2 regions of the Streptomyces sp. NBC_00086 genome follow, and region 1 is predicted to be linked to the other one. Evidence: riboswitches for the same ligand, from Rfam matches in the RefSeq annotation. Region 1 holds a riboswitch; the other holds the start of a gene.
What was found. Region 1 has a riboswitch for S-adenosylmethionine ahead of OG276_RS27580 (aminotransferase class V-fold PLP-dependent enzyme). Riboswitches for the same ligand answer to the same signal wherever they lie in the genome.
Positions count from the first base shown of each region.

Region 2: it holds a riboswitch for S-adenosylmethionine, as region 1 does, so the genes downstream of both, thrC (threonine synthase) here and OG276_RS27580 (aminotransferase class V-fold PLP-dependent enzyme) in region 1, are expected to answer to the same signal.

Region 1 covers NZ_JAPELZ010000001.1:6,082,141-6,089,948, forward strand. Annotated here, with positions in the region: gene OG276_RS27570 (cytochrome bc complex cytochrome b subunit) at 1-795, shown strand, start outside; gene trpD (anthranilate phosphoribosyltransferase) at 1,008-2,072, shown strand; SAM riboswitch class IV at 2,188-2,304, shown strand; gene OG276_RS27580 (aminotransferase class V-fold PLP-dependent enzyme) at 2,556-3,941, shown strand; gene OG276_RS27585 (Lrp/AsnC family transcriptional regulator) at 4,160-4,441, opposite strand; gene OG276_RS27590 (rhomboid family intramembrane serine protease) at 4,438-5,172, opposite strand; gene OG276_RS27595 (hypothetical protein) at 5,308-5,547, shown strand; gene OG276_RS27600 (NYN domain-containing protein) at 5,588-6,952, shown strand; gene OG276_RS27605 (C40 family peptidase) at 7,206-7,808, shown strand, end outside.
Region 2 covers NZ_JAPELZ010000001.1:4,479,098-4,486,905, reverse strand. Annotated here, with positions in the region: gene OG276_RS20165 (Uma2 family endonuclease) at 1-103, shown strand, start outside; gene groL (chaperonin GroEL) at 206-1,828, opposite strand; gene OG276_RS20155 (cold-shock protein) at 2,197-2,403, opposite strand; gene OG276_RS20150 (MoaD/ThiS family protein) at 2,809-3,087, opposite strand; gene thrC (threonine synthase) at 3,123-4,430, opposite strand; SAM riboswitch class I at 4,448-4,606, opposite strand; gene OG276_RS20140 (glucosyl-3-phosphoglycerate synthase) at 4,805-5,791, shown strand; gene OG276_RS20135 (hypothetical protein) at 5,829-7,670, shown strand; gene OG276_RS20130 (trehalose-6-phosphate synthase) at 7,707-7,808, shown strand, end outside.

The DNA of each region.
Region 1 (7,808 bases):
CTGATCGCGGGCATCGCCTCGATCAACCCGATCTGGGCGCTCGGCCCGTACCGTCCGGACCACGTGTCCACCGGTGCGCAGCCCGACTGGTACATGGGCTTCTCCGAGGGCCTGATCCGTGCCATGCCGGGCTGGGAGATCAACCTGTGGGGCCACACCCTGGCCCTGGGCGTGTTCATCCCGTTCACGATCTTCCCGCTGGTCCTGGCCACGATCGCGGTCTACCCGTTCATCGAGTCCTGGGTCACCGGGGACAAGCGCGAGCACCACATCCTGGACCGCCCGCGCAACGCCCCGACCCGTACGGGCTTCGGCGTGGCATGGCTGACGTGGTACGTCATCCTGCTGATCGCCGGTGGAAACGACATGTTCGCGCAGTACTTCCACCTGTCGATCAACTCGATCACCTGGTTCGCCCGCATCGGGTTCTTCGTCGGTCCGGTCATCGCGTTCATCATCACCAAGCGGATCTGCCTCGGCCTCCAGCGCCGGGACCGGGACAAGGTGCTGCACGGTCGCGAGACCGGCATCATCAAGCGCCTGCCGCACGGTGAGTTCGTCGAGGTCCACGAGCCGCTCTCGCAGGGCAAGCTGCACACGCTCACCTCGTACGACCAGTACGAGCCCGCCGAGATCGGCCCCACGGTCGACGAGAACGGTGTCGAGCGCAAGGTGAAGCCGCTGGAGAAGCTCCGCGCCAAGCTCAGCAAGGGCTACTACGGGGAGAACAACCAGATCCCGAAGCCCACGGTCGAGGAGTACAAGGAGATCCAGAGCGGCCACGGCCACCACTGATCTCCCGCATCACGGCTTCACATGCTTCACACGCTTCACGCAGTACGCACCACGCATGACTGCTTGAGGGACTGATTTCGGTCAGTCCTGGTGTCGCCACGGCGAGAGCCCCGTCCAGTGTCTGGACGGGGCTCTTTGCCGTCCCCGGGGCTGGATAGGCTGAAGCCCTTCCCATTCGACGTGGAATCCTCGACGAGCAGCAGGAGCGGACCATGAACCTGGTGACCCCGGCAGGCGGCGACAGCGCGGCGGCCCGCGGCTGGCCGGGCGTTCTGGAGGCCCTGCTGACCGGCCGCGACCTCGGCGCCGACGACACGGCCTGGGCCATGGACAGGATCATGCGCGGGGAGGCCACCGACGCCCAGATCGCCGGCTTCGCCGTCGCGCTGCGGGCCAAGGGGGAGACCGTCTCCGAGATCAACGGCCTGGTCCGCGCCATGTACGAACACGCCAACCTGATCGAGGTGCCGGGCCGGACGGTGGACATCGTCGGGACCGGCGGCGACGGGGCCAAGACGGTCAACATCTCCACGATGTCGGCGATCGTGGTGGCGGGTACGGGCGCCAAGGTCGTCAAGCACGGCAACCGGGCCTCGTCCTCCGCGAGCGGCTCCTCGGACGTCCTGGAGAAGCTGGGCGTCAACCTCGACCTCACCCCCGCACGGGTCGTGGAGGTGGCCGAGGAAGCCGGGATCACCTTCTGCTTCGCGGTCAAGTTCCACCCCGCGCTGCGGCACGTGGCGGCGGCCCGCCGGGAGCTCGGCATCCGGACCACCTTCAACTTCCTCGGCCCGCTCACCAACCCGGCGCGGGTCCGCGCGCAGGCCACCGGTGTGGCCGACGCGCGGGTGGCCCCGATCGTCGCGGGCGTCCTGGCGGAGCGGGGCTCCTCGGCGCTGGTCTTCCGCGGCGACGACGGGCTCGACGAGCTCACCACCACGGCGACCTCCCGGGTCTGGTGGGTCCGCGACGGCGAGGTCCGGGAGCAGGGCTTCGACCCGCGCGACATCGGCATCCCGCTGGTTCCGGTCTCCGCCCTGGCCGGCGCGGACGCCTCGTTCAACGCGGACGTGGCCCGGCGCCTGCTGGCCGGCGAGACCGGCCCCGTGCGCGACGCGGTGCTCCTCAACTCGGCGGCGGCCCTGGTCGCGCTGGACCCGGGTACGGGCACCCTGGAGGAGCAGCTCGCCGCCGGTGTCGTACGGGCGGCGGAGTCCGTGGACTCGGGCGCGGCCCGGGCGGCGCTGGCCCGCTGGGCGGCTGCGAGCAACGCGTAGCCCTTGCGGTGGATGGCCATTGCGACGGGATCCGGCCATGATCCGACAACGACCCCGGTCCGCCATGTGGACCGGGGTCTTGCGTTCGGAAGATCATGTGGCAGGATGCTCCTCAGGTCACGAGTGACAGCGTTTAGGCCCCGGCTTGCTGTCCGGCAACCCTCCTTCCGTGGCGGGGTGCCCCGGGTGATGACCAGGTCGTAGGCAGTGAGGTCTACGGCAAGCGCGGATCCCTCGAACACCAGGGGTCCTGGTCTTCTGAGGAGCGTTTTCCGTGAGCAAGCGAATGCGATAGGGCGACTCCGCCCCTTCTTCACCCCTCGGAACAGGGTCACTTCCGCGTACCCGCAGCACACCTGCGCACTACGCCGGCCGATCCGCTTTCCGGGGCACTCCCGTACCCCGAACGGCCGCAGCGCCGTAGCCGTGTCGGCGGACGGGCACACCGAAGCCATTCACACCTGCCTGCCGGGAGATACCGCCATGTCCGCAACCCTGAACGCCGCCGCCACCGCCAACGCCGCCGCCGTCGAGCCCGCCTGTGCCGAGCCGCTGCCGGTCCTGGGCCGTGACGTCACCGTCCCGCTCGTCACCGGCGGCGAGGTCACCTACGCCGCCCTCGACTACGCCGCCAGCGCCCCCGCCCTGCAGCGGGTCTGGGACGACGTGGCCGCCTACGCCCCGTACTACGGCAGCGTCCACCGCGGCGCCGGGTACCTCTCGCAGCTCTCCACCGACCTGTTCGAGCAGAGCCGGGTCACGGTCGCCGAGTTCCTCGACTGCCGCCCCTCCGACCAGGTGATCTTCACCCGGTCGACCACCGACTCCCTCAACCTGCTCGCCGCGGTGCTCCCGGCCGACTGCCAGGTCTTCGTCTTCGAGACCGAGCACCACGCCTCGCTGCTCCCGTGGACGAACGCCCGGGTCACCTACCTCAACGCCCCCCGCACCCCGGACGAGGCCGTCGCCACCCTGGAGCGCGCCCTGGCCGACCGCGACCCCTACGGCCCGGCGCTGGTATGCGTCACCGGAGCCTCCAACGTCACCGGCGAGCTGTGGCCCGTCAGGGAACTCGCCGCCGCCGCGCACGCCCACGGCGCCCGCATCGTCCTGGACGCCGCCCAGCTGGCCCCGCACCACCCCGTCTCGGTCCAGGACCTCGACGTGGACTGGGTCGCCTTCTCGGGACACAAGCTCTACGCGCCCTTCGGCTCGGGCGTGCTCGCCGGCCGCGCGGACTGGCTCCAGGAGGCGGACCCGTACCTCGCCGGCGGTGGAGCCTCCCGCAAGGTGGCCCGCCGCGAGGACGGCGGCGTGGACGTCGAGTGGCACACCACCGCCGCCCGCCACGAGGCCGGCTCCCCGAACGTCATCGGCGTCTACTCCATCGCCTCCGCCTGCAAGGCGCTGAACGAGGCCGGCTTCGAGAACCTCGTCGCCCGCGAGCAGCACCTCATCGCCAAGGTCCGGGGCGGCCTCGCCGAGGTCCCGGCGGTCCGCGTCCTGTCCCTCTTCGGCGACGACGCCCCGCGCGTGGGCGTGATCTCCTTCGTCGTCGACGGCTGGAACAGCTCGCACTTCGCGGCCGCGCTCTCCGCCGAGTACGGCATCGGCGTCCGCGACGGCCTGTTCTGCGCCCACCCGCTGGTCCGCACCCTGCTCGGCAGCGAGCCGCAGGCCCAGGGCGAGTGCGGAGCCCCGGAGGCGGCCCCGGGGGAGCGCTCGCTGAACGCGATCCGCGTCAGCTTCGGCGCCGGCACCCCCGACGAGCACGTCGACCGCTTCGTCCGCGCCGTCAAGGAGCTCGTGGCGGACGGCGCCAAGTGGCAGTACCGCACCGAAGAGGGCCGCTGCGTCCCGGCCGTCTGACAGGCGTGACCGCGGGGGCCGGCTGCCCTGCGGGGGCTGTCCCCTACCCGCCCTTCCACCGTTCCCAGGGCCCTGCCCTGACCCGGTCCTCAAGCGCCGGACGGGCTGGAGGGGTCCCGGGCTGCGCCCGGACCCCCTGGGGCTCCGCCCCGGACCCCGCGCCTCGAACGCCGGCGAGGCTGGATTTGCCCGGCCGGTGTTCCCCGGCCGGCCAGGCCCTACGCGTCGAGGCCGATCGCGAAGGCCGCTTCCAGGTCGTGCTGGGAGTACGTGCGGAACGCCACGTGCGTGTCCGTCGCCTCGACGCCCGGGATCTTGCTGATGCGGCCGGGGATGATGTCGGCCAGGTCCTCGTGCCGGGGGACCCGGACCATCGCGATGAGGTCGTACGTACCCGTGACCGAGTAGACCTCGCTGACGCTGTCCAGCGCGGCGATGGCCTCGGCGATCTCGGGGATCCGGTCCACGCTGGTCTTGATGAGCACGAGTGCGGTGATCACGGTTGGCTGTCTCCCTCGCCTACTGTCACTGGTCGACCCACTCTAGTCCCACCCCGGTAGCGGGCCCATGCGTAGAGGAAGCCCACCGAGAAGCCCACCACGTGGGCCAGATAGGCCACTCCGGGGCCGCTCGCCGCGCGGTGTGCGGCCAGCCACTGCAGGCCGAACCAGAACATCAGCACGATCCACGCCGGGAAGCGCAGCGGCAGGAAGAACAGGAACGGGAACAGGCTCGTCACCCGTGCCTTGGGGAACAGGTACAGGAAGGCCCCCAGGACCGCGGAGATCGCCCCGGAGGCCCCGACCAGGGTCTGGTCCGAGGAGGCGTAGGCCGCCGCGTACGCCGCCAGGGCCAGGTAGCCCGTACAGACGTAGAAGCAGAGGAACCCGGCCCGGCCCATGCGCCGCTCCGTCATCGCCCCGAAGACGTAGAGGAAGAGCATGTTGCCCAGCAGGTGCAGCCAGCTCCCGTGGACGAACAGGGCCGTGAGGGGGGTGAGCGCCGCCCGGCCCGAGCCGGTGAAGAGCTCGTCCGGGACCACGCCCCAGCGCCGGAAGTACGCCGTGCCCGTGGTCAGGAGCTGATCGCCCGTCCCGTAGACCGGGTTCAGCCCCGACGCCGGGCTCAGTACGAACACCACGCAGCAGCCGGCGATCAGCGCGTGGGTGACCACCGGGCCCCGGGCGGCCTCGCGTACGGCCTGCCACCTTACGATCATGCGACCGAGCATGACCCAGCCGGGCCCACCAGCGGGTGCGGCAGGCCGTAGGGTTACGAGCTACGCACGCACGCGCGCGCCACCCGTGACGACACGGGAGGGTGCGGTGCTTGCTCCATGTGAGCGATAGAAGGAGAGAGCGGCCTGATGACGGTTCCCCTGCCGACCGACACCACCCGGTGGCGCTGCACCCTGTGCGGCAACCTCACGCGCTTCGACGTCACCCGTTCGTCGAAGGTAGTGGAGTACGTCCACCTGGACCTCGCCGGGGAGCCCAAGGTCGAGGAGCGCGAGGTGGTCAATGAGACCATCGAGTCGGTCCGCTGTCGCTGGTGCAACGCGGTGGACCAGATCGAGCTCGTCGACAGGCCGGGCGCGGACTCCTGACGGAGCCCCGCCCACAGGTGAATGACGGTAGGGGTGACGGATTGTGGAGCCAGCAAGCGGCGCTGAGCCGGCCGACGGGCCCGGCGACGCCGCGGAGGTCCTCGACCGACCGCTGCCGGAAGGCGTGCGGCGCCGGGTCGTCGCGCTCGTCTCGGACGCCTTCGGCGGGCTGACGGTCGCGGACCTCCCGGCGCAGCTGCGTCAGTACGCCCGTTTCACCCCGACCCGGCGCGCCAAGTTCGCGGGCAACGCCATGGCCACGGCCGTGGAGAGCGACCCCGTCTTCCGGGGCCGGGTCGCCGAGAAGTTCCGCGAGACGCAGGCCGACCTGGCCTCCGCGCTGGAGTCGGGCGCCCCGCCCGCCGCCGCCGATCCGCTGGACGTGGCGGCCGCCGCGTACGTGCTGCGGCCGGCCGGCTGGGTCAAGCTCGTCGCCGCCGCGGGCGAGGAGGCGCAGCGCGCCGACGCCGAGCGGGTCGACGAGGAGGCCCGCCGCGAGATGGAGCGGCTCCGCGAGGAGCTGGCCCACGTACGGGAACTGCAGCGCACGGGCGTCGACCAGGTACGGGCCGAGCTGGACGCGGCGCGCAAGGAAGCGGAATCGCTTCAGCGCAAGCTGCGCAGTGCCCTCAGCGACGTCAAGCGGGGCGACGCCGCCCTGCGCAAGATCAACGCGGAGGTCGACGGCATCCGCGCCGAGGCGGCCGCCCAGGTGACCACCGCGGAGAGCGAGACCCGTCGGCTCAAGTCCCGCCTCGCGGAGGTGGAATCGGCGCTGGAGACCTCGCGCCGGGCCACCCGCGAGGGGCGCAGCATCGAGGACATGCGGCTGCGGCTGCTGCTGGACACCGTGCTGGACGCGGCCGCGGGACTGCGCCGGGAGCTCGCGCTGCCGCCGGTCTCCACGCGGCCCGCCGACACGGTCGAGGCGGTGGAGCCGGGCCGGATGACCCCGAAGGACATCGCGGCGCGCGCCCTGTCGGAGACCGACCCGGCGCTGCTGGACCAGCTGCTGGCGCTGCCCCAGGCCCATCTGGTGGTCGACGGCTACAACGTCACCAAGACCGGCTACCCGACGATGCCGCTGGAGAAGCAGCGCCTGCGGCTGCTGGGCGGGCTGTCGATGCTCGCCGCGCAGACGGGCGCCGAGATGACCTGTGTCTTCGACGGGGCGGAGCTGGCGGCCCCCGTGCTGCTCGCGCCGCCGCGCGGGGTGCGGGTGCTGTTCTCCAAGGCCGGGGTGACGGCGGACGAGCTGATCCGCCAGCTGGTGCGCGCCGAACCGGCGGGCCGTCCCGTGGTGGTGGTCTCCACCGACCGCGAGGTCGCCGACGGTGTGGCCAAGGCCGGGGCGCGGCCGGTGACGTCCGCCTTGTTGCTGAAGCGGCTTTCGCGCGTTTCGTAACTACTGGGCCCAATGCCGGAATTGATAGGGCGCCGCGGGAACGTACCGTCAAGTCATCGACACAGAGCGTGCGCTGTAGGTAAAGAACCTGGTCGGACGGCGAGTTTTTTGCCGACAGGATTTGAACTGATCACAGAAGGGTCACTAGGGTCAGTCAAACCTTCGTGCGGTAGTTCACTCATTCGGGGTGGCAGCGAAGGTGTCGCCGAGTCATGCGTTCTTCGGCGGCTCTAGGAAGAAGGAGATCGCCTTCGTGGCGTCCCACCGTCGACCCAAGCCGCCGACCCGCATGCGCACCACCGTGCTCGGCGTCACCGCGGCAGCCGCCGTGGTCCTCTCGGGGCAGGCCGCTCACGCCGCCCCGGCCAAGCCCAGCAAGGACGAGGTCAAGGCCAAGGTCGACGCCCTCTACGAAGAGGCCGAGCAGGCGACCGAGAAGTTCAACGGGGCCAAGGAGCGCCAGGACAAGCTCGAAACCGAGATCGGGCAGCTCCAGGACCAGGTCGCCCGCGGCCAGGAGGACCTCAACGCGCTGCGCGGCACGCTCGGTTCGATGGCCAGCGCCCAGTACCGCAGCGGCGGCATCGACCAGTCCCTCGCGCTCTTCCTCTCGGCCGACCCGGACAGCTACCTCGACAAGGCCTCCACCCTGGAGCAGTTGAGCGGCAAGCAGGTCGAGGCGGTCCAGAAGATCCAGGCCAAGCAGCGCACCCTCGCGCAGCAGCGCCAGGAGGCCGCGGGCAAGCTCACCGACCTCGACGCCACCCGCAAGGAGCTCGGCGAGAAGAAGAAGGCCTCCCAGGACAAGCTCGCCGAGGCCCAGGCGCTCCTCAACACCCTGACGGCCCAGGAGCGG
Region 2 (7,808 bases), 1.6 Mb from region 1:
CCCCTCCCCTCACGGGTACCGCTCCCGCAAGACGGTCTCGTTCGGCCAGCCCCTGCACGTCCCGGAGCCGTTCGACTTCGACATCGACACCACCGGCTTCTAGGCCGTCGCAAACGCCCGAGGGCGGCACCCCCAGCTGGGGGTGCCGCCCTCGGTACGTGATGCGAACAGCCGATCTACCTTCGGGCCGGAGCCCGGGGGTGGATCAGAAGTCCATGTCGCCGCCCGGCATGCCGCCACCGGCAGCCGCGCCGGCCTTCTCGGGCTTGTCGGCGATGACGGCCTCGGTGGTGAGGAAGAGAGCCGCGATGGACGCCGCGTTCTGCAGGGCAGAGCGGGTGACCTTCGCCGGGTCGATGATGCCGGCCGCGATCATGTCCACGTACTCGCCGGTCGCGGCGTTCAGGCCCCAACCGATCTGCAGGTTGCGGACCTTCTCCACGACGACGCCACCCTCGAGACCACCGTTGACGGCGATCTGCTTGAGCGGGGCCTCCAGCGCGAGCTTGACGGCGTTGGCGCCGGTCGCCTCGTCGCCGGTGAGCTCGAGCTTCTCGAAGACCGAGGAAGCCTGGAGCAGGGCCACGCCGCCACCGGCGACGATGCCCTCTTCGACGGCCGCCTTCGCGTTGCGAACGGCGTCCTCGATGCGGTGCTTGCGCTCCTTGAGCTCGACCTCGGTCGCGGCACCGGCCTTGATGACCGCGACACCGCCGGCGAGCTTCGCCAGGCGCTCCTGCAGCTTCTCGCGGTCGTAGTCCGAGTCGGAGTTCTCGATCTCGGCGCGGATCTGGTTGACGCGACCCTGGACCTGGTCGCTGTCACCGGCACCGTCGACGATGGTGGTCTCGTCCTTGGTGATGACGACCTTGCGGGCGCGGCCGAGCAGGTCGAGACCGGCGTTCTCGAGCTTGAGGCCGACCTCCTCGGAGATGACCGTGCCGCCCGTGAGGATGGCGATGTCGCCGAGCATGGCCTTGCGACGGTCGCCGAAGCCCGGAGCCTTGACGGCGACGGACTTGAAGGTGCCGCGGATCTTGTTGACGACGAGGGTGGAGAGCGCCTCGCCCTCGACGTCCTCGGCGATGATCAGCAGCGGCTTGCCGGACTGCATGACCTTCTCCAGGAGCGGCAGCAGGTCCTTGACCGAGCCGATCTTGGAGTTGACGATCAGGATGTACGGGTCGTCGAGGGACGACTCCATGCGCTCCATGTCGGTGGCGAAGTACGCCGAGATGTAGCCCTTGTCGAAGCGCATGCCCTCGGTGAGCTCGAGCTCCAGGCCGAAGGTCTGCGACTCCTCGACCGTGATGACGCCTTCCTTGCCGACCTTGTCCATGGCCTCGGCGATGAGCTCGCCGATCTGGGTGTCGGCGGCGGAGATGGAGGCCGTCGAAGCGATCTGCTCCTTGGTCTCGACATCCTTGGCCTGCGCCAGCAGGGCGGCGGAGACGGCCTCGACGGCCTTCTCGATACCGCGCTTGAGGGCCATCGGGTTCGCACCGGCGGCCACGTTGCGCAGGCCCTCGCGGACGAGCGCCTGGGCGAGAACGGTGGCGGTGGTCGTACCGTCGCCGGCGACGTCGTCCGTCTTCTTGGCGACTTCCTTGACCAGCTCGGCGCCGATCTTCTCGTACGGGTCCTCGAGCTCGATCTCCTTGGCGATGGAGACACCATCGTTGGTGATCGTGGGGGCGCCCCACTTCTTCTCAAGGACGACGTTGCGACCCTTGGGGCCAAGGGTGACCTTGACGGCGTCGGCGAGCTGGTTCATGCCTCGCTCGAGACCGCGCCGGGCCTCCTCGTTGAACGCAATGATCTTGGCCATCTGAAGTGGTCCTCCCGGACAGCGGTGGAGTGCTCCCGGACCGCGCCCGCGCCCGCGACGGACGGCCTGCGTGCCCGGCGGTTTCTTCCCGCCGGACCCTGCGGGCCTCACTGACCCGGTCCTCGTATAGGTAGCACTCTCACCAGGAGAGTGCTAACGCCAATGATTAGCACTCGACCCCCCCGAGTGCAAGCGGCTTCGGGCAACCCGGGATGAACACCCGGACACCGCAAGGGCTCCGGAGCCGCCACGCACGAGGGGCCCGCATCCCGTGTCCAGGATGTGGGCCCCTCGTACATATGCCGTTGTGCCGTCGTACGCGGCCGCTGTGCGTGGCCCGTACGTGTCGGTGGTCGATCGCGGTCGGACTAGCCGGCGGCGAGCTTGACCATGTCCGCCTGCGGACCCTTCTGGCCCTGCGAGATCTCGAACTCGACCCGCTGACCCTCTTCAAGGGTGCGGTACCCGTCCATCTGGATGGCGCTGTAGTGGACGAACACATCCGCACCACCGTCGACCGCGATGAAGCCGTAGCCCTTCTCCGCGTTGAACCACTTGACGGTGCCCTGAGCCATGCCTAACTCCCCTATTACTGGCCCTTGCGCAGGACCGCACTTCGCGGTCCCGGGTCAGAACTTGCGCCGGAACGCCTCGACCGGGGCTGAATGTATCCGCACCGCTGCTGTCTGCAACAGGTCATTCCAACGAGAATTCTGGACACAGCGAAAGTTTGAAATAGGGTGAAAACCCAGAATATTCCAGGGCAACTCGGGCCGGACAAACCGCGCCAAGGGCCCATAGCGCACTTGCATGTTGACTCAATGTCAACCCTCTCGCGGCCCGCTCATATGCGGCGGGCAAGAACAGCGGAGGGGACTTCCCCAACTCTACCGCGCCCAATCAAGCAGAATTGCCCCCTCCGTTTGGTAACGGAGGGGGCAATTCAGTTTCCGCGAGGTCCTACGGGGTCACGCGAAGGCTCAGCAGCCGCCCGCGACGGCGGGGATGATCGAGATGCCGGCGCCGTCCGGAGTGGACGTCTGCAGCCCGCCCTCGAAGCGCACGTCGTCGTCGTTGACGTAGACGTTCACGAAGCGGCGCAGCTTGCCCTGGTCGTCCAGGACGCGCGCGGCGATGCCGGGGTGGCTCGCCTCCAGGGACTGGATGACCTCTTCGAGGGTCGCGCCCTCGGCGGGGACCTCGGCCTGGCCGCCGGTGTAGGTGCGCAGGATGGTGGGGATGCGGACGTTGACGCTCATGGTGCTACTGCCCTTCCGGTGTACAGGTAAGAAGATCAGGCCAGGTTGGCGGCGCGGAACGCGTCCAGGCTGGGGCGGATGGTGGCGGTCTGGCCACCACCTTCGGCCACCGCCTCCAGGGTCTTGAGGCCGTCACCGGTGTTCAGGATCACGGTGGTCAGCGTGGGGTCGAGCTGCCCGTTCTCGACGAGCTTCTTCGTCACGCCGACGGTCACGCCGCCCGCGGTCTCGGCGAAGATGCCCTCGGTCTGGGCGAGGAGCTTGATGGCCTCGACGACCTGCTCGTCGTTGACGTCCTCGACGAAGCCGCCGGTGCGGCGCGCGATGTCCAGGACGTACGGGCCGTCCGCCGGGTTGCCGATGGCCAGCGACTTGGCGATGGTGTTCGGCTTCTGCGGGCGGACCACCTCGTGACCGGCCTTGAAGGCGGTCGAGACGGGCGAGCAGCCCTCGGCCTGGGCGCCGAAGATCTTGTACGGCTTGTCCTCGACGAGGCCGAGCTTGATCAGCTCCTGGAGACCCTTGTCGATCTTCGTGAGCTGCGAGCCGGACGCGATCGGGATGACGATCTGGTCGGGCAGCTGCCAGCCGAGCTGCTCGCAGATCTCGTACGCCAGGGTCTTGGAGCCCTCGCCGTAGTACGGGCGCAGGTTGACGTTGACGAAGCCCCAGCCCTCGCCCAGCGGGTCGCCGATGAGCTCGGAGCAGAAGCGGTTGACGTCGTCGTAGTTGCCCTCGATGCCGACGAGGTCGCCACCGTAGACACCGGCCATGACGACCTTGCCCTGCTCCAGGTCGTGCGGGATGAACACGCAGGAGCGGAAGCCGGCGCGGGCGGCCGCGGCGCCGACGGCGCCGGCCAGGTTGCCGGTGGAGGAGCAGGAGAGGGTGGTGAAGCCGAAGGCGCGGGCGGCCTCGACGGCGATGGCCACGACGCGGTCCTTGAAGGAGTGCGTCGGGTTGCCGGAGTCGTCCTTGACGTACAGCTTGCCGGTGACGCCGAGCTCCTTGGCCAGGTTGGCCGCGTCCACGAGCTTGGTGAAGCCGGGGTTCAGGCTCGGCTTGGAGGCCACGTCCGCCGGGACGGGCAGCAGCGGCGCGTAGCGCCAGATGTTGTTCGGGCCGGCCTCGATGGCGGCGCGCAGGGCTTCCGGGTCGCCCAGCGGCAGGTCGTAGGCGACTTCGAGCGGGCCGAAGCACTCGGCGCAGGCGAAGATCGGGCCGAGCTCGAAGCCGGTACCGCACTCACGACAGGAAAGGCCGGTGGCGGGACCGAGATCGACAGAGGTGCCAGAAGCGTTTTCAACGGTTTCGGCAGAGGTTGCGACAGACTGTGCAGCCATGATGGCGAGGCCCTTTCTCCTCATCTTCCCCATGGCGCACTTCGCCATGAGACGGAATTGGCACCTTCCCTAGCCGGGGACCTCGCTGGCGGCGCTGGAATGCGCGATCGCGAGAACCGACTGGAGGGTTGCCGGGGCTTCAACGGGCCGTGTCCCTCTGCCCCTCTGGATGAGCGGTATGGCACCGGCACACGCGCTCTGTGGCGCGCCGGTGCGTTTGTACGCGGGGACCCCCGGCATGCGGTGGACCTTCGCGTTGTTCAAGACTGTAACCGAAGGCCCGGGTGGTTGAGACAGCCGTCCGAACCGCGAGATGGATCACATTTCGGTCCAAACCCATGATGAACCCAGTGATGAACCAGGGAGTGCTGAAGGTGCTGGAAGAGGTGGAGCGCTGGCTGGCAGACCGCTCCTGGTCAGCCGCCGACCGACCGCTCGGCCAGCTGCTTTCGGCCAAGCGGGCAGCGGGCACCACGGTCAGCGTGGTGCTGCCGGCGCTGAACGAGGAGGCGACGGTCGGCGCGATCGTCGAGGTGATCCGGCGCGATCTGATCGAGGGCCTGCCGGTTCCGCTGGTGGACGAGCTCGTCGTGATCGACTCCGGCTCCACGGACCGCACGGCGGAGGTCGCGGCCAAGGCCGGGGCCCGGGTGGTGCACCGCGACGAGGTCCTGCCGCGGATCCCGGCGGTGCCCGGCAAGGGCGAGGTCCTGTGGCGCTCGCTGCTGGTCACCACCGGCGACATCGTCTGCTTCGTGGACGCCGACCTGCGCGATTTCTCGGCCGCCTTCGTCTCGGGGATCGTCGGCCCGCTGCTGACCGATCCGGACGTGCGGTTCGTCAAGGCCATGTACGACCGCCCCTTCGGCCAGGAGTCCGGCGACCCGGCCGCCCTGGCCTCCGCCAAGGCCCACGGCCAGGGCGGCCGGGTCACGGAGCTGGTGGCCCGCCCCCTGCTCAACCTCCACTGGCCGCAGCTGGCCGGCTTCGTCCAGCCGCTGGGCGGCGAGTACGCCGTGCGCCGCGAGCTGCTGGAGCGGCTGCCGTTCCCGGTGGGCTACGGGGTGGAGCTGGGCCTGCTGGTGGACGCACTGCACACGGCCGGGCTCGACGCGCTGGCCCAGGTGGACGTGGGCGTACGGCTGCACCGCCACCAGGACGGCCAGGCCCTGGGGCGGATGGCCGCGGCGATCTACCGCACGGCGCAGGTACGGCTCTCGCGGGGGCACCTCGTACGCCCCGAGCTGACGCAGTTCGAGCGGGGCCCGGAGGGGTTCGTACCGCACACCTACGCCGTGGACACCGAGGAGCGGCCGCCGATGCTCGACATCGAGGAGTACGCGCGCCGTCGCGTGGCGTAACGCCCGAATCAACCCCTATCGGTCTAATTTCCCTTTCATGGGGTTTATACGTTTCAGACATGTATGGGGATCCGCCCTCGCGGTGGCCGGGGGCGCGGCGCTGCTGATCGGCTCGCTGAGCGGACCGGCCGTCGCGGAGGTGGTCTCCCCCTTCGAGAAGCGGTACGACGAGGCGCTCTACGGGGACTTCGTCACGCTCGGCAACACGGTGATGGGCTGCCCCCAGGCACCGCCCGCCGAGGCCGCCGAGTGCGCCGAGGTCCAGCGGGGCGGGGGCACGAAGAACAACAACGACTTCGTCGCCCGCCCGGTGGACGCGGCCGGGCTCGGGACGGCCACCGGCACCTCCAGCACCGGCCTGCTCACCGTGCCTCCGGGCGCGAAGGTGGCGTACGCGCGGCTCTTCTGGGGCGGCAACAACGGCGCGTACAAGCTCGGCTCGAACCTCATCGAGCGGTGCGACGTCTCCGGCGAGGACGTGCGGCGCGCCCCCGGTGACCCGCTGACCACCCGCCCGGTCGTCAAGGTCGGCTCGGGCGCCGCCCGGCCGGTGACCCTGTCGGACATGGTCGAGGACCCGGCCCAAACGGGCGGCCCGCACTACTACACGGGCGAGTCCGACGTCACCGCCGCCTTCGCGGACGTGGCCACCGGCTCGCCGGTCCCCGTGGCCGTCGGCAACATCTGGGCCCCTCAGGGGCGCGGCTGCGTCGCCGGCTGGTCCCTGACGGTCGTGTACGCGTACCCCGGCCCGAACGAGCACGCCCCCGAGCGGCGCAACGTCTACGTCTACGGCGGCCACGTGCTCCAGCGCTCGACCAGCCCTGACACCACGGTCAAGGTCTCGGGCTTCTACCGCACCGGCGACGGCCCGGTCCGCGCGAGCGCGACGGCCTACGAGGGCGACTGGAACACCAAGGGCGACCAGTTCCGGGTGAACGGCGCGAACATCACCAACCCCGCCAACGGGGCGGCCGACAACTTCTTCACCAGCTCGGCCGACGGCTCGCTGGAACCGAAGCACGCCAACAACCTCAGCATCGACGCGAAGTCCTTCGAGATCCCCGCGGCCTCGCTGCCGGCCGGGGCCACCTCCGCCGACCTGACGTTCCGCACGCGCGGGGACACGTACGTCATCTCGCAGTTCGCGCTGGCCGTGCCGGTGCCTGACCTGGAGGTGACGAAGACGGCCTCGCCCGCCAAGTCGGTCGCGCCCGGTGACACGGTGACCTACACGATCACCGCGAAGAACATCGGCAGCCTGGACTACCCGAACGCGAAGCTGACCGACGACCTGACGCAGCTGCTGGACGACGCGGCCTTCGACGGGGTGGCGACGGCGGACCTCGGTTCGGCCACGTATACGGCGCCCAAGCTGTCCTGGACGGGCGACGTCCCGCGGGGCAGGACGGCGACGATCACGTACAAGGTGAAGGTCAACGACCCGCTGACCGGCGACGGCAAGCTGACGAACCACGTGGTCGCGGAGAGTGGCCGCACGAACTGCGAGAACGGCTCGAAGGACCCGGCGTGCGCACCGGTCCCGCCGGTGATCACGACCCCGGACCCGTCGCCGTCGCCGAGCACCTCGTCCTCCCCGACGCCGTCCCCGTCGGCCTCCCCTTCACCCACCACGGTGCCGTCGTCCACACCCTCCACACCGTCCACACCGTCCGCGTCTCCCACCACCCAGCAGCCTCGACCGCTGCCGGAGACCCCCGCGACCCCGGGCGACGACTCCAAGGGCCCGCCGGGCGGGCACCTGGCCACCACCGGCTCCGACGGCCGGGAGCTGTGGCTGATGGGCACGGCGGCCGCCACGCTCACGGCACTCGGAGGTGTGGTCTTCCTCTCGGTCCGGCGTACGCGCAGGCGCTGACGTTTGACCGGAGTCGAGGCGGGCTAGGTTCGCCGCATGGCTTCCCAGGTGCTCGTCGCCGCGAATCGCGGCCCCCTCTCGTACGCCCTCGCCGCGGACGGCACGCTCAGTGCCCGCCGCGGCGGGGGCGGCCTCGTC